Regions from separate parts of the Streptomyces sp. NBC_00872 genome, predicted to be linked through region 2. Evidence: predicted binding sites of a transcription regulator. Region 2 holds the regulator's gene; each other region holds the start of a gene.
The links. The regulator HrcA, encoded in region 2, represses chaperone genes, less so after heat shock. The targets are predictions, from matches to a motif close to TTNGCACTCNGNNNNNCNGAGTGCNAA.
Positions count from the first base shown of each region.

Region 1: groL (chaperonin GroEL) is a predicted target of HrcA. The motif match lies at 3,003-3,029, and genes of this name have one in related genera.
Region 3: groES (co-chaperone GroES) is a predicted target of HrcA. The motif match lies at 2,223-2,249, and genes of this name have one in related genera.

Region 1 covers NZ_CP108806.1:5,222,611-5,227,619, forward strand. Annotated here, with positions in the region: gene OG214_RS22470 (glucosyl-3-phosphoglycerate synthase) at 1-81, opposite strand, end outside; SAM riboswitch class I at 316-443, shown strand; gene thrC (threonine synthase) at 461-1,747, shown strand; gene OG214_RS22480 (ubiquitin-like small modifier protein 1) at 1,867-2,142, shown strand; gene OG214_RS22485 (cold-shock protein) at 2,529-2,732, shown strand; gene groL (chaperonin GroEL) at 3,157-4,779, shown strand.
Region 2 covers NZ_CP108806.1:6,215,845-6,220,853, reverse strand. Annotated here, with positions in the region: gene OG214_RS26635 (nitronate monooxygenase) at 1-913, opposite strand, end outside; gene dnaJ (molecular chaperone DnaJ) at 1,215-2,351, opposite strand; gene hrcA (heat-inducible transcriptional repressor HrcA) at 2,352-3,368, opposite strand; gene OG214_RS26620 (MBL fold metallo-hydrolase) at 3,611-4,465, shown strand; gene OG214_RS26615 (DUF3097 domain-containing protein) at 4,499-5,009, shown strand, end outside.
Region 3 covers NZ_CP108806.1:3,681,493-3,686,501, reverse strand. Annotated here, with positions in the region: gene OG214_RS15605 (THUMP-like domain-containing protein) at 1-361, opposite strand, end outside; gene OG214_RS15600 (polysaccharide deacetylase family protein) at 613-1,524, shown strand; gene OG214_RS15595 (hypothetical protein) at 1,541-1,948, shown strand; gene groES (co-chaperone GroES) at 2,396-2,704, shown strand; gene groL (chaperonin GroEL) at 2,806-4,431, shown strand; gene OG214_RS15580 (SDR family oxidoreductase) at 4,600-5,009, opposite strand, start outside.

The DNA of each region.
Region 1 (5,009 bases), 990 kb from region 2:
CGCCACCAGGAGCCGGTCGAGCGTACGGTCGGCCGCTGACCAGGAACGCCTGGTCAGCCAGCGTTCCACCTCTTCCAGCACGGTCGGTACTCCCTGACGTGTTCCATGAACGTGACCCGCGAACCCGGTCCGGAACCGGGCCGGAACCCGGTGGGACGCGACCCGCGAACCCGGTCGAACGTGATCCATCTCGCGGTGCGGACCACTATCTCAACCGTCCGCTCCTTCGGTTACAGTCTTGAACAACACGTATGACCGCCGCATGCCGGGGGTCGTAACGCGGAAAAACGCGCCGGACCTGGTCCGGTGCCATAGCGCTCATCCAGAGGGACTGAGGGAACGGCCCGTTGAAGTCCCGGCAACCCTCCCGCCGACCGCGAGGTCACGGTGGGGAAGGTGCCAATTCCGTCTTGCGGCGAAACGCGTCGTAAGGAAGATGAGGAGAAAGGGCCTCGCCATCATGGCTGTGCAGACCGTCCACCACGCCAGCGGCACCGTCGATCTCGGACCCGCCGCCGCCCTCTCGTGCCGCGAATGCGGAGAGCGATTCGAGCTCGGCCCCCTTTTCGCCTGCGCGAGCTGTTTCGGGCCGCTCGAAGTCGCGTACGACCTGCCGAGCGGCACCCCCGAAGAGCTCAAGAAGCGGATCGCGGACGGCCCGGACAACATCTGGCGGTACGCGCCACTGCTGCCCGTCCCGGCCGACGTGGCCTCGAAGCCGAACATCAACCCCGGTTTCACCAAGCTGGTCAAGGCCGACAATCTCGCCCGTGAACTGGGTATCACCGGCTCCCTGCACATCAAGGACGACTCCGGCAATCCGACGCACTCCTTCAAGGACCGTGTCGTCGCCATCGCCGTCGAGGCCGCCCGCGCCTTCGGCTTCACCACGCTCTCCTGCTCCTCCACCGGCAATCTGGCGGGCGCGGTCGGCGCCGCCGCCGCCCGCGCCGGCTTCCGCTCCTGTGTGTTCATCCCGCACGACCTGGAGCAGGGCAAGGTCGTCATGGCCGCGGTGTACGGCGGTGAACTCGTCGGCATCGAGGGCAACTACGACGACGTGAACCGTTTCTGCTCGGAGCTGATCGGCGATCCGCTGGGCGAGGGCTGGGGCTTCGTCAACGTCAACCTCCGTCCGTACTACGGCGAGGGCTCCAAGACCCTCGCGTACGAGATCTGCGAGCAGCTCGGCTGGCGGCTGCCCGACCAGATCGTCATCCCGATCGCCTCCGGGTCACAGCTCACGAAGATCGACAAGGGTCTCCAGGAGCTGATCAAGCTGGGGCTCGTGGAGGACAGGCCGTACAAGATCTTCGGCGCCCAGGCCGAGGGCTGCTCGCCGGTGTCCACCGCCTTCAAGGCCGGACACGATGTCGTACGGCCGCAGAAGCCCAACACCATCGCCAAGTCCCTAGCGATCGGCAACCCGGCCGACGGCCCGTACGTCCTGGACATCGCCCGTCGCACCGGCGGCGCGGTCGAGGACGTCGACGACGAGCAGATCGTCGACGCGATCAAGCTGCTGGCGCGCACCGAGGGCATCTTCGCGGAGACCGCGGGCGGGGTGACCGTCGGCGTGACCAAGAAGCTGATCGAGGCGGGGGTGCTCGACCCGGCGCTGACGACCGTGGTCCTCAACACGGGTGACGGACTGAAGACCCTGGACGCGGTGGCGCCGACGACGGGCCCGACCGCGACCATCCGCCCGAGCCTGGACGCGTTCCGCGACGCCGGTCTGGCCCGCTGACCGGCCGCCCGGCCCGATGACCCGCGATCCGGCCCATTGACCCGGCTCGGCCCGCTGACCCGCGATCAGGCTTATCGACCCCGACGACGTCACGGAAGACGGAAGGCAGAACACCCATCATGAGCGTCAATGTCCGCATCCCCACCATTCTCCGTACGTACACCGGCGGCAAGGCCGAGGTCCCGGCCGAAGGGGCGACCCTCTCCGAGGTCATCCAGTCCCTGGAGGCCAGCCACCCCGGTATCGCCGCGCGGGTCCTGGACGACCAGGGCAAGTTGCGCCGCTTTGTGAACGTGTACGTGAACGACGACGACGTCCGCTTCGAGCAGGGTCTGGAGACCGCGACCCCGGCGGGCGCCGGCGTCTCGATCATCCCCGCGGTCGCCGGAGGCTGAGCCCCGCGCCCCCGGGCCCGGCCCCCTCGTGGCGACTCCGTGTGACCGGTATGGCTCCCTCCGCAAGAGAAGCGGAGGGAGCCATTCTTTATGGTTGAACGCGATAGAGTGTGGGAACGCCCCTCCGCCGCCCATCCGGCGCGCGTATGAGAACGCGACAACATAGGGCTGAAGTCATCGCGCTGTTTGCACTTTAGGTGCGCTTTGCCCGGCCCGACTTGCCCGGGAACGCAGCGAATTCGTCGCTATGCGTGTTCAGCCATGCCCAGAATTCTCGTCCGATTGACCTGTTGCAGAGGGCAGTTGGGCAGATACATTCAGCCGCGGTCGACGCGTTCCGGCGCGAAGTGTGGCCCCTGGAAGGGCCAGTAATAGGGGAGTTAGGCATGGCTCAGGGCACCGTCAAGTGGTTCAACGCGGAGAAGGGCTACGGCTTCATCGCGGTAGACGGTGGTGCGGATGTTTTCGTCCACTACAGCGCGATTCAGATGGACGGTTACCGCACCCTTGAAGAAGGTCAGCGAGTGGAGTTCGAGATCTCGCAGGGCCAGAAGGGTCCGCAGGCGGACATGGTCAAGCTCGCCGTCTGATCCCGGCGCGATCGGCCACCGACGCACGCAGTTCACGGCTCACGCCGAGGGGTCCGTATCCCGGAGACGGGATACGGACCCCTTGTGCGTGTCCGGACGCGGGCGGGGTGCGGGGGGCGTGTCCGGACGCGGGCGAGGTACGGGGGCGTGTGCGTGAACGCGTGCGTGAGCGGGCGCGGGTGGCGTGCGGGTGGCGCGCGGTCGGCGTGGGGACACCGCCGGAGTCCGGGGGCGCTTGCACTCTCGGGGGTCGAGTGCTAATCATTGGCGTTAGCACTCTGCGAGTGAGAGTGACAACTTAAGGACCGGGTCGGTGAGGCCCGAAGAGCCGGTGGGGCAAGGAACCGCACGGCTCTCAGGCCGTCCGTCGCGGGCGCCAGCGCGGTCCGGAGCAATCCACCCCAGTCCGGGAGGACCACTTCACATGGCCAAGATCATCGCGTTCAACGAGGAGGCACGGCGCGGTCTCGAGCGCGGGATGAACCAGCTCGCCGACGCCGTCAAGGTCACCCTTGGCCCCAAGGGTCGCAACGTCGTCCTCGAGAAGAAGTGGGGCGCCCCCACGATCACCAACGATGGTGTGTCCATCGCCAAGGAGATCGAGCTCGAGGACCCGTACGAGAAGATCGGCGCCGAGCTGGTCAAGGAAGTCGCCAAGAAGACGGACGACGTCGCCGGCGACGGTACGACCACCGCGACCGTGCTGGCCCAGGCGCTCGTCCGCGAGGGCCTGCGCAACGTGGCCGCCGGCGCCAACCCGATGGCCCTCAAGCGCGGCATCGAGAAGGCCGTCGAGGCCGTCTCCGGCGCCCTGCTGGAGCAGGCCAAGGACGTGGAGACCAAGGAGCAGATCGCTTCGACCGCCTCCATCTCCGCCGCCGACACCCAGATCGGCGAGCTCATCGCCGAGGCCATGGACAAGGTCGGCAAGGAAGGCGTCATCACCGTCGAGGAGTCCCAGACCTTCGGTCTGGAGCTCGAACTGACGGAGGGTATGCGCTTCGACAAGGGCTACATCTCCGCGTACTTCGCCACGGACATGGAGCGTATGGAGGCGTCCCTGGACGACCCGTACCTCCTGATCGTCAACTCCAAGATCGGCAACGTGAAGGACCTCCTTCCGCTGCTGGAGAAGGTCATGCAGTCGGGCAAGCCCCTGCTGATCATCGCGGAGGACGTCGAGGGCGAGGCGCTGTCGACCCTGGTCGTCAACAAGATCCGTGGCACCTTCAAGTCCGTCGCCGTCAAGGCCCCGGGCTTCGGTGACCGCCGCAAGGCGATGCTGAACGACATCGCCATCCTCACCGGTGGCACGGTCATCTCCGAGGAGGTCGGCCTCAAGCTGGAGAACGCCGGCCTGGACCTGCTGGGCCGCGCCCGCAAGGTCGTCATCACCAAGGACGAGACCACCATCGTCGACGGTGCCGGTGACAGCGACCAGGTCGCCGGCCGGGTCAACCAGATCCGCGCCGAGATCGAGAACAGCGACTCGGACTACGACCGCGAGAAGCTCCAGGAGCGCCTGGCGAAGCTGGCCGGCGGCGTGGCCGTCATCAAGGCCGGTGCCGCCACCGAGGTCGAGCTGAAGGAGCGCAAGCACCGCATCGAGGACGCGGTGCGCAACGCCAAGGCCGCCGTCGAGGAGGGCATCGTCGCCGGTGGCGGCGTGGCTCTGCTCCAGGCCGCCTCGGTCTTCGAGAAGCTGGAGCTGGAGGGCGACGAGGCGACCGGTGCCAACGCCGTCAAGCTCGCGCTGGAGGCTCCGCTCAAGCAGATCGCCGTCAACGGTGGTCTTGAGGGCGGCGTCGTCGTCGAGAAGGTCCGCAACCTGACGGTCGGCCACGGTCTGAACGCCGCGACCGGCGAGTACGTCGACATGATCGCCGAGGGCATCATCGACCCGGCGAAGGTGACGCGGTCCGCGCTGCAGAACGCGGCCTCCATCGCCGCGCTGTTCCTGACCACCGAGGCCGTCATCGCCGACAAGCCGGAGAAGGCCGCCGCGGCCGCTCCGGGCGGTATGCCGGGCGGTGACATGGACTTCTGAGCCTGACGGCTCCTCGGAGCCGGCCGGTTCGGACGCGGTCCTGGTACGTACCGAGGGCGGCACCCCTTTCGCGGGGGTGCCGCCCTCGGGCGTTTCCCGGGCCGTGTCGCGCGGCCTTGGGCTTCAGGGCTCGGGGCGGGGGCTCGGGGCTCGGGGCTTGTAAGGATCCGCCGGGCTCATGACATATGAGAGGTGTGGAAACCTTTCGGACGACGGGGAGCGACGGGGGC
Region 2 (5,009 bases):
GCAGTCCGGAGGTGAGATGGTGCACCTCGGGGTAGGCGGCCGGGGCGTACGGGCCGTGCTCGCGCATGAAGCGGTTGACCAGACCACGGGCGGGCCGGCCGGAGAACGCCCGGGTCAGCTCGGTCCGTACGAACAGCGGGTTGGTCATGGCTTGTTTGTGCAGTACGTTCGCGCCGGACTCGGGGCACACCAGAAACGCCGTACCGAGCTGCGCCGCGTCCGCGCCGGCCGCGAGCGCCGCCGCGATCTGGCCGCCGCGCATCAGCCCGCCCGCGGCGACGATCGGAAGCTGTACGGCCTCCTTGACCTGGGCGATCAGCGAGAGCAGTCCTATGCCCGCGCCGTCGACGGCGGGGTCGTCGCGGTGGGTGCCCTGGTGTCCGCCGGCCTCGACGCCCTGGACACAGACGGCGTCGGCGCCCGACCACTGCGCGGTCTGCGCCTCCTCGGGTGTGGTCACCGTGACCACGGTGTACGTTCCGGCGCGGGCCAGGGCGTCCAGGGTGGACCTGGTCGGGCACCCGAAGGTGAAGGAGACGACCGGCACCGGGTCGTCGAGCAGGATCGCGAGCTTGGCCTCATAGCCGTCGTCCCGTCCGGCCTCGGGATCGCCGAGCGGTGTCTCGTACCAGGTCGCCTCACCGGCGAGCTGATTGCGGTAGACCTCGATGGTCGCGCGGTCGGCGCTGTGCTGCTGCGGCATGAAGAGATTGATCCCGAAGGGCTGACCGGTCAGCCCGCGCAGCTGTTTGACCTCTTCGTACATACCGTCCGCCGTCTTGTACCCGGCGGCGAGGAACCCGAGACCGCCGGCCTCGCAGACAGCCGCGGCGAGCTGGGGGCAGGAGGCGCCGCCCGCCATGGGGGCCTGCACGATCGGATACCGGCAGAGATCGGTCAGTGCGGAGGACATGGAGGCATGGTGCCATGCCCTCCGTGACAGCTCCGAATCGGTGCCGCACCTGGCGGGGCCGCTGAAAAGGCCGCGCAAAAAGGCCGACGTCCAGAGAAATCCCTGAACGCCGGCCCACAACAACCCGTCGGCGCTGGACGTGTCCTTCAGCCGCGAGAACAGATCCCGCCGGCCGTTGGCCTACCGCCCGTTGAACGTGTCCTTCAGTCGCGAGAACAGACCCCGCCGACCCGGCTGACAGCACCACCCGGGGGACCACCCCCGGACCCCCGGCCCGGCAAACCGCCCACCAGCCACCGGCCTACCGGCCGTTGAACGCGTCCTTCAACCGCGAGAACAGACCCTGCTGACCCGGCTGGAACTGGCCCGTGGGGCGCTCCTCGCCGCGCAGCTTCGCCAGTTCGCGCAGCAGCCGCTCCTGCTCCGGGTCCAGCTTCGACGGGGTCATCACCTCGACATGCACGATCAGATCGCCCCGGCCGCCACCGCGCAGATGCGTGATACCCCGGCCGTGCAGCGGGATCGACTGGCCCGACTGCGTGCCCGGCCGCACGTCGATCTCCTCCATCCCGTCCAGCGTCTCCAGCGGGCACTTCGTGCCCAGCGACGCCGCCGTCATCGGGATGGTGACCGTGCAGTGCAGATCGTCGCCGCGCCGCTGGAACACCGAGTGCGCCAGCTCATGGATCTCGACGTACAGATCACCGGCGGGACCGCCGCCGGGGCCGACCTCGCCCTCACCCGCGAGCTGGATGCGGGTGCCGTTGTCGACACCGGCCGGGATCTTGACCGTGAGCGTACGGCGGGAGCGGATACGCCCGTCGCCCGCGCACTCGGGGCACGGTGTCGGCACGACCGTACCGAAGCCCTGGCACTGCGGGCACGGCCGCGAGGTCATGACCTGGCCCAGGAAGGACCGGGTGACCTGCGAGACCTCGCCACGGCCACGGCACATGTCACAGGTCTGCGCCGAGGTGCCGGGCGCCGCGCCCTCGCCGGAACAGGTCGTACAGACGACGGCCGTGTCGACCTGGATGTCCTTCGTCGTACCGAAGGCCGCCTCGTTGAGGTCGATCTCCAGCCGGATCATCGCGTCCTGGCCGCGCCGCGTCCGCGATCTGGGGCCGCGCTGCGACGCCGTGCCGAAGAACGCGTCCATGATGTCCGAGAAGTTGCCGAAGCCACCGGCCCCGAAGCCGCCGGCGCCCCCGCCCCCGTTCGCCGAGAGGGGGTCCCCGCCGAGGTCGTAGACCTGTTTCTTCTGCGGGTCCGACAGCACCTCGTACGCGGCGTTGATCTCCTTGAAGCGCTCCTGCGTCTTGGGATCGGGATTGACATCCGGATGCAGCTCGCGCGCGAGCCGCCGGAATGCCTTCTTGATCTCGTCCTGAGATGCGTCGCGGCGTACGCCGAGTACGGCGTAATAGTCCGTGGCCACTTACGACTCCGCCAGGATCTGTCCGACGTAACGTGCCACTGCGCGTACCGCTCCCATCGTTCCGGGGTAGTCCATGCGGGTCGGTCCGACCACGCCGAGTTTGGCGACTGCCTCGTCGCCCGAACCGTAGCCGACCGCGACGACGGACGTGGAGTTGAGGCCCTCATGGGCGTTCTCGTGCCCGATACGTACGGTCATGCCGGGATCCTTGGCCTCGCCGAGCAGCTTGAGGAGCACCACATGCTCCTCCAGCGCCTCCAGCACCGGCCGGATGGTCAGGGGGAAGTCGTGTCCGAAACGGGTGATGTTGGCCGTACCGCCGATCATCAGCCGCTCCTCGGTCTCCTCGACCAGGGTTTCGAGCAGGGTCGCGAGCACGGTGGACACCACACCGCGGTCCTCCTGCTCGAAGGAGTCGGGCAGGTCCTGCACGAGCTGCGGGACATCCGCGAAGCGGCGTCCTACGATCCGGCTGTTGAGCCGCGCCCGGAGATCCGCGAGCGAGGTCTCACCGAAGGGCGCGGGAGCGTCGACCATGCGCTGCTCGACCCGTCCCGTGTCCGTGATCAGGACGAGCATCAGCCGGGCGGGCGCGAGCGCCAGCAGCTCCACGTGCCGCACCGTCGAGCGGGTCAGCGAGGGGTACTGGACGACGGCGACCTGCCGGGTGAGCTGCGCCAGCAGCCGGACCGTACGGCCCACGACGTCGTCGAGGTCGACGGCGCCGTCCAGGAAGTTCTGGATGGCACGGCGCTCCGGCGAGGACAGCGGCTTGACACCGGCCAGCTTGTCGACGAAGAGCCGGTAGCCCTTGTCGGTCGGGATGCGTCCCGCGCTGGTGTGCGGCTGGGCGATGAAGCCCTCGTCCTCCAGCACCGCCATGTCATTGCGGACGGTCGCCGGTGAGACACCGAGCTTGTGGCGCTCGGTGAGCGCCTTGGAGCCGACGGGCTCCTCGGTGCCGACATAGTCCTGGACGATGGCGCGCAGCACCTCGAGTCTGCGTTCGCTGAGCATGGCGCACACCTCCAGCTCTGGTCGTCGTGCCGGGCCGTTCCGCGGTCGTTCCGGTCCTGCTACTCACTTCTTGGCAACTTCTTGACACTCTTCTTGGCACTCGCTCACGGGGAGTGCCAATACTCCCCCCGTAAGTGTACGGCCGTGGGGTACACCCGGAGCAAGAGCGGCCGAACACGGTACCGCCCGATCCGGCGTATCGGTGGCGGCGCCGTTTCCGTACCGTCCCGTAGCGTCCTGGTATGGACGTCTGTTGGGAAGAACACGGGTGGGAGCGGCTGGCCCCGGGAGTGGGGCGGCGACGGCTGCCGGGGTGGGACGCGACGGCCGGACTGGTCGTGGGCACGGACGCCGTCCTGCTGTACGACACGGGCTCGACGGTCCGTGAGGGCGCCGAACTCGCCGCCGGGGTACGGGCCCTGCTGGGCGGCGGCCGGCACGTGACGCATATCGCACTCAGCCACCCGCACTTCGACCATGTGCTGGGGACGGCCGCGTTCCCGGGGGCGGAGGTGTACGGGGCGGTGGGCATGGCGCGGCTGCTGACGGCGGGCGGCTCGGGCCCGTCCGGCCCGTCCGGCCTGTCCGGCCTGTCCGATCCAGCCGTCATGTCGGGTATGTCGGGCCTGTTCGAGGAGGCCGTACGGCTCGGGGCGGACGCGGAGGAGACGGCGAGGGCGGTGGACGGGCTGGTGGCACCCCGGCACGAGGTGTCGGGGCTGCTCACCCTGGAACTGGGCGGCGGGCGCCGGGCGGTGCTGGTGAACGCGGGGCCCGGCCATACGGCGCACGACTTGGCGGTACTGGTGGCGGGGGCTTCGGGGGCGGCCGAGGTGGCAGGGGCGTCGGGGGCGACCAGGGTCGCGGGGGCTTCGGGCGCGACCTCGGTGGTCTTCTGCGGCGATCTGGTGGAGGAGTCCGGTGAGCCGCAGGCGGGCCCCGACGCCGTCCCGGGGCGCTGGCCGGCCGCCCTGGACCGGCTGCTGACGCTGGGGGGCGAGGACGCGGTGTATGTGCCGGGACACGGCGCGGTGGTGGACGCGGCGTTCGTACGGGCACAACGCGACGCGCTGGCGGCGCGGTTCGGGGTGTCGTAGCCGTACCGGCCGGTGCGGCCTATCGTCTTGCGAATGCGTAGCTACAGCCCCGATCTGACGCCTCCGTGGAAGAAGTCCACGCCCGCGCCCGAGGTCCCGGCGGAGCCGGATCCGGATCTGGTGGTCGAGGAGGTGTCGACGGGATTCTGCGGTGCGGTGGTCCGCTGCGAGAAGACCGCGGAGGGTCCGACGGTCACGCTGGAGGACCGGTTCGGCAAGCACCGGGTCTTCCCGCTCGTCCCCGGCGGGTTCCTGCTGGACGGGCGGGTGGTCACCCTGGTGCGCCCGACGGCGGGGGGCCCGGCCCGCCCGACCCGTACGGCCTCCGGCTCCGTGGCCGTGCCCGGGGCCCGTGCGCGGGTGGCGCGGGCCGGCCGTATCTATGTCGAGGGCCGGCACGACGCCGAACTGGTGGAGAAGGTGTGGGGCGACGATCTGCGCGTCGAGGGCGTGGTCGTCGAGTATCTGGGCGGTATCGACGATCTTCCGGCTGTCGTGGCCGAGTTCGGCCCGGCGCCGGACGCCCGGCTCGGTGTGCTGGTCG
Region 3 (5,009 bases), 2.5 Mb from region 2:
GGAGTCCGGGCGCGAGCGCGCGGAACCGCCCGGCGCGGTACGCGGCGACGGTGCCGCGCGTGGCCTGCTCGATCCCGTTCGGCGTGAAGTACATGCGGTACGCGTCCTCGGCGCCGAACTTCGCCACCCCGCGCTGACGCAGCCGCGCCTGGGCCAGCGCCGCCGAGACCAGCTCCGCCGGGTGCTCGCGGCGCAGCCGGGTGGCGAGGGCGAGTTCCGCCGCCGGGTCGTGGTCGCGCAGTTCGGCGAGGAGCGCCTGGCCGTCGGCGGAGAGCAGCGGCCCGAGGAGGGGGAGCGGGGGTAGGGCGGAGGCGGGTGAGGGAGCGGGAGGGGAAGGCGCGCGGTCGGTCACCTGATCCATTGTGAGCCAGCCGGGGGATGGTGCGTGCCGGGGCGGCGGTGTCGGCCGGGCGCGGGGGCCGCGCGCTGACAGGATGCGACACCATGCAACTAGTACGACAAAACGAAGAAATGATGGCAAAGGCGACGACTATGGCGAAGGGGGACGGGAGCGGTAGGGGCGGGAGTGACGGGGGCGGTGGCGGTGGCGGCAGGGGCGGGAGCGCCGACGGGAGCGTCAGGAGAGGCGGGCGCGGACGGCGCGGACGCGCGGTGGCGGCGGCGCTGCTCGTCGGCGTGATCGGTTCGGGATGCGCCGGCGGCGCGGGTGAGGTGCCGAAACCCGCGGCCGGGCACCCGGGCCAACCGGGTCTGCCGGGCGGGCCGGGGCACGGCGCCCCGGGGGAGGCCCAGAAGGAGGCCCCGGCCGGGATGATCGCCGGTTACGCCGACAACCTCCGCCGCAACCAGGCGGCCCGTGCGATCGCGGCCAAGAAGTGGGGGCTCAGTGCCACCCCGCTGCCCGCGCCCCGGCCGCCGACCGTGAAGCCGGCCATCACCACCCGCGAGGGCTTCGAGGTCCAGGACAGCGAGGAACTGCCACCGATCTTCACCACCGTCCCGACCCAGGACAAGGTCGTCTTCCTGACCATCGACGACGGTGTGGAGAAGGACCCCGAGCTGCTGCGGATGATGAGCGAGCTGAAGATCCCGTACACCGCGTTCCTCAGCGACTACGTCATCAACAACAACTACGACTACTTCAAGAAGATGCAGGACAACGGGGTGACGCTGAACAATCACACCCTCAACCACCCCTATATGCCCGGACTGTCCTACGACGAGCAGAAGCGGGAGATCTGCGGCCAGCAGGACAAGCTCCAGCAGCGGTACGGACACCGGCCCACGCTCTTCCGGCCGCCGTTCGGCAACTACAACCGCGACACGCTGGTCGCCGCCAAGGAGTGCGGTGTGAAGGCCGCGCCCCTCTGGGCGTCGGAGGCGTTTCCCGACCATATGGAGTGGCGCGAGTGGGACAAGGACATGCACCCCGGGGACATCATCCTCACCCACTTCCGCGGCCCCGAGGAGTGGGCGGGCTCCATGCCCGACATGATCCGCCAGGTGATGAAGGTGATCACGGACAAGGGTTACGCCGTGGGCAAGCTGGAGGACTACGTATGACAGCGGGGGAGTACCTATGAGGCTCGGGGAGGACGCGTGCGGCCCGGTCGCCCCGGTCGCCCCTGCCCCGGCCGCCCCGTCGGGCGCGGCGCGTACGCGCGGGGCCGCGGGGGGCCGTATGAGAGCCGAGTACCGGCTGCTGGCCGGTGCGCTGGCGGCCGGCGCGCTCATCACCGCCACCGCCGGCTGTGCGCAGTCGTCCGATCCGGTGGACCCGATCGAACGGCTCGGCCGCAAGGCGGCGCAGAAGGTCGGCCCGCACGCCCCGCCCCCGGCGCCGGGGGCGGACGGCGGGCCCGGCGCCGTACGGCTCGCTCCGCAGCCCCGGGAGATGTGCCCGGGGGAGGAGCGGCCCGCCCGGGACCTGGAGCCGGGCGGCGGTCCCGGCGGCGGCCTCGGCGTGAACGCGCGAGCCCAGCTGTGAGTACCAGGCCTGGCTGTGAGCGCCGGACCCCGACCTGACTGTGAGCGCCGGACCCTGACCTGACCTGACCTGACCGTGAGCGCCGGACCCCGATGTGAGCCCTGGGGTCCGGCGGCAGCGTGCCCTGGGGTCCGGCCGCGTGCGCCGGGTTCCGGCCCGGGGTCCGGCCGCGTGCGCCGTCCACAGGCGTGTGCGCTGTTCGTACAGTCGTACGGAATCCAGAGCCCCGCATGCCCGTTTCCGTATCGAGACGGAACCGCCACGCCGGGCCGTATTGGCACTCCGCTTGACCGAGTGCTAATCGCGGTCATAGTCTCGGGTCTGGCACTCCCCACTGGAGAGTGCCAAAGCGCGACTGGCAGGTCCGGCACCCGCGACGACGGATCGACCTGGTCGCCACCCTCAGACAGTTAACCCCGTGAGATCTCCGAAGGGGGAGGTCGGATCGTGACGACCGCCAGCACCAAGGTTGCCATCAAGCCGCTCGAGGACCGCATTGTGGTCCAGCCGCTCGACGCCGAGCAGACCACGGCCTCTGGCCTGGTTATCCCGGACACCGCCAAGGAGAAGCCCCAGGAGGGCGTCGTCCTGGCTGTCGGTCCGGGCCGTTTCGAGAACGGCGAGCGGCTCCCGCTCGACGTTTCCGTCGGCGACGTCGTTCTGTACAGCAAGTACGGCGGCACCGAGGTGAAGTACAGCGGCGAGGAGTACCTCGTCCTCTCGGCTCGCGACGTGCTCGCGATCATCGAGAAGTAATCACCCACGTTCGAGTTTGCTTGTGAACCGCGCCCCTGGCCGCCCTGCGATTGCCGGGCGGACAGGGGCGCGGTTCGTGTGAGAGGACAGAGAAAGCTCCCATGGCGAAGATCCTGAAGTTCGACGAGGACGCCCGTCGCGCCCTCGAGCGCGGCGTCAACAAGCTTGCCGACACGGTGAAGGTGACGATCGGCCCCAAGGGCCGCAACGTCGTCATCGACAAGAAGTTCGGCGCCCCCACCATCACCAACGACGGTGTCACGATCGCCCGCGAGGTGGAGATCGACGACCCGTACGAGAACCTGGGCGCCCAGCTCGTGAAGGAGGTGGCGACCAAGACCAACGACATCGCGGGTGACGGCACCACCACCGCCACGGTGCTGGCCCAGGCGCTGGTCCGCGAGGGCCTGCGCAATGTCGCCGCCGGCGCTTCCCCGGCCGCCCTGAAGAAGGGCATCGACGCCGCGGTCAAGGCCGTCTCCGACGAGCTGCTCGCGACCGCCCGTCCGATCGAGGACAAGTCCGACATCGCCGCCGTGGCCGCGCTCTCCGCGCAGGACCAGCAGGTCGGCGAGCTGATCGCCGAGGCGATGGACAAGGTCGGCAAGGACGGTGTCATCACCGTCGAGGAGTCCAACACCTTCGGTCTGGAGCTGGACTTCACCGAGGGCATGGCCTTCGACAAGGGCTACCTCTCCCCGTACATGGTCACCGACCAGGAGCGTATGGAGGCCGTCCTCGACGACCCGTACATCCTGGTCCACCAGGGCAAGATCTCCTCCATCCAGGACCTGCTGCCGCTGCTGGAGAAGGTCATCCAGGCGGGTGGCTCCAAGCCGCTGCTGATCATCGCCGAGGACGTCGAGGGCGAGGCGCTCTCCACCCTCGTCGTCAACAAGATCCGCGGCACCTTCAACGCGGTCGCGGTGAAGGCCCCCGGCTTCGGTGACCGCCGCAAGGCCATGCTCGGCGACATCGCCACCCTCACGGGCGCGACCGTCATCGCCGAGGAGGTCGGCCTCAAGCTCGACCAGGCCGGTCTGGACGTGCTGGGCTCCGCCCGCCGCGTCACCATCTCCAAGGACGACACGACCATCGTCGACGGCGGAGGCAACTCCGGTGACGTCGCGGGCCGTATCAACCAGATCAAGGCCGAGATCGAGGGCACGGACTCCGACTGGGACCGCGAGAAGCTCCAGGAGCGCCTCGCGAAGCTGGCCGGCGGCGTGTGCGTGATCAAGGTCGGCGCCGCCACCGAGGTGGAGCTGAAGGAGAAGAAGCACCGTCTGGAGGACGCCATCTCCGCGACCCGCGCCGCGGTCGAGGAGGGCATCGTCTCCGGTGGTGGCTCCGCCCTGGTGCACGCGGCCAAGGTGCTGGAGGGCAACCTCGGCAAGGAGGGCGACGAGGCGACCGGTGTCGCGGTCGTCCGCCGCGCCGTCGTCGAGCCGCTGCGCTGGATCGCCGAGAACGCCGGCCTTGAGGGCTACGTCATCACCGCGAAGGTGGCGGAGCAGGACAAGGGCCACGGTTTCAACGCGGCCACCGGCGAGTACGTCGACCTGGTGAAGGCCGGCGTCATCGACCCGGTGAAGGTCACCCGTTCCGCGCTGGAGAACGCCGCGTCCATCGCGTCGCTGCTGCTCACGACCGAGACCCTGGTCGTCGAGAAGCCGGCCGAGGAAGAGGCCGAGGCGGGCCACGGCGGCCACAGCCACAGCCACTGACGAGCCACCGGCGCGGGTCCGCCCGCGCCCACGGCCTGAACGCACCGAGGCCCGGCGCCCCTTCGACAGGGGCCGCCGGGCCTCGGCGCGTCCGCCTCCGGACCCCCCGGCGCGGCACGCGCTGCCGCCCCGGCACGACACGCGCTGCCGCCGCGCCGCCCCGGGGACCTACCGCGGGCCGTACTTGCGGCCCGTCTTCGAGGTGATTCCGCCGAGCAGGCCGCGCGGTGCCAGTTTCACCGCGCCCATCAGCGCCTTGTACCGGGGGTCCGGCACGGACACCGTCTTTCCCCGGGACAGATCCGCCAGCGCCGCCGCCACCAGTTTGTCCGCGTCGAGCCACATCCAGCCCGGGATGTTGTCCGTGCCCATTCCGGCCCGTTCATGGAACTCGGTCCGTACGAATCCGGGGCACAGCGCCATCAGCCGCACCCCCGTCCCGGCCAGATCCCGGGACACGCCCTGGGTGAACTGCACGACCCAGGCCTTCGAGGCACCGTACGTACCACGCGGTACGAACGCCGCCACCGACGCCACATTGACGACTCCGCCCCGGCCGCGCTCCCTCATCCCCGCGA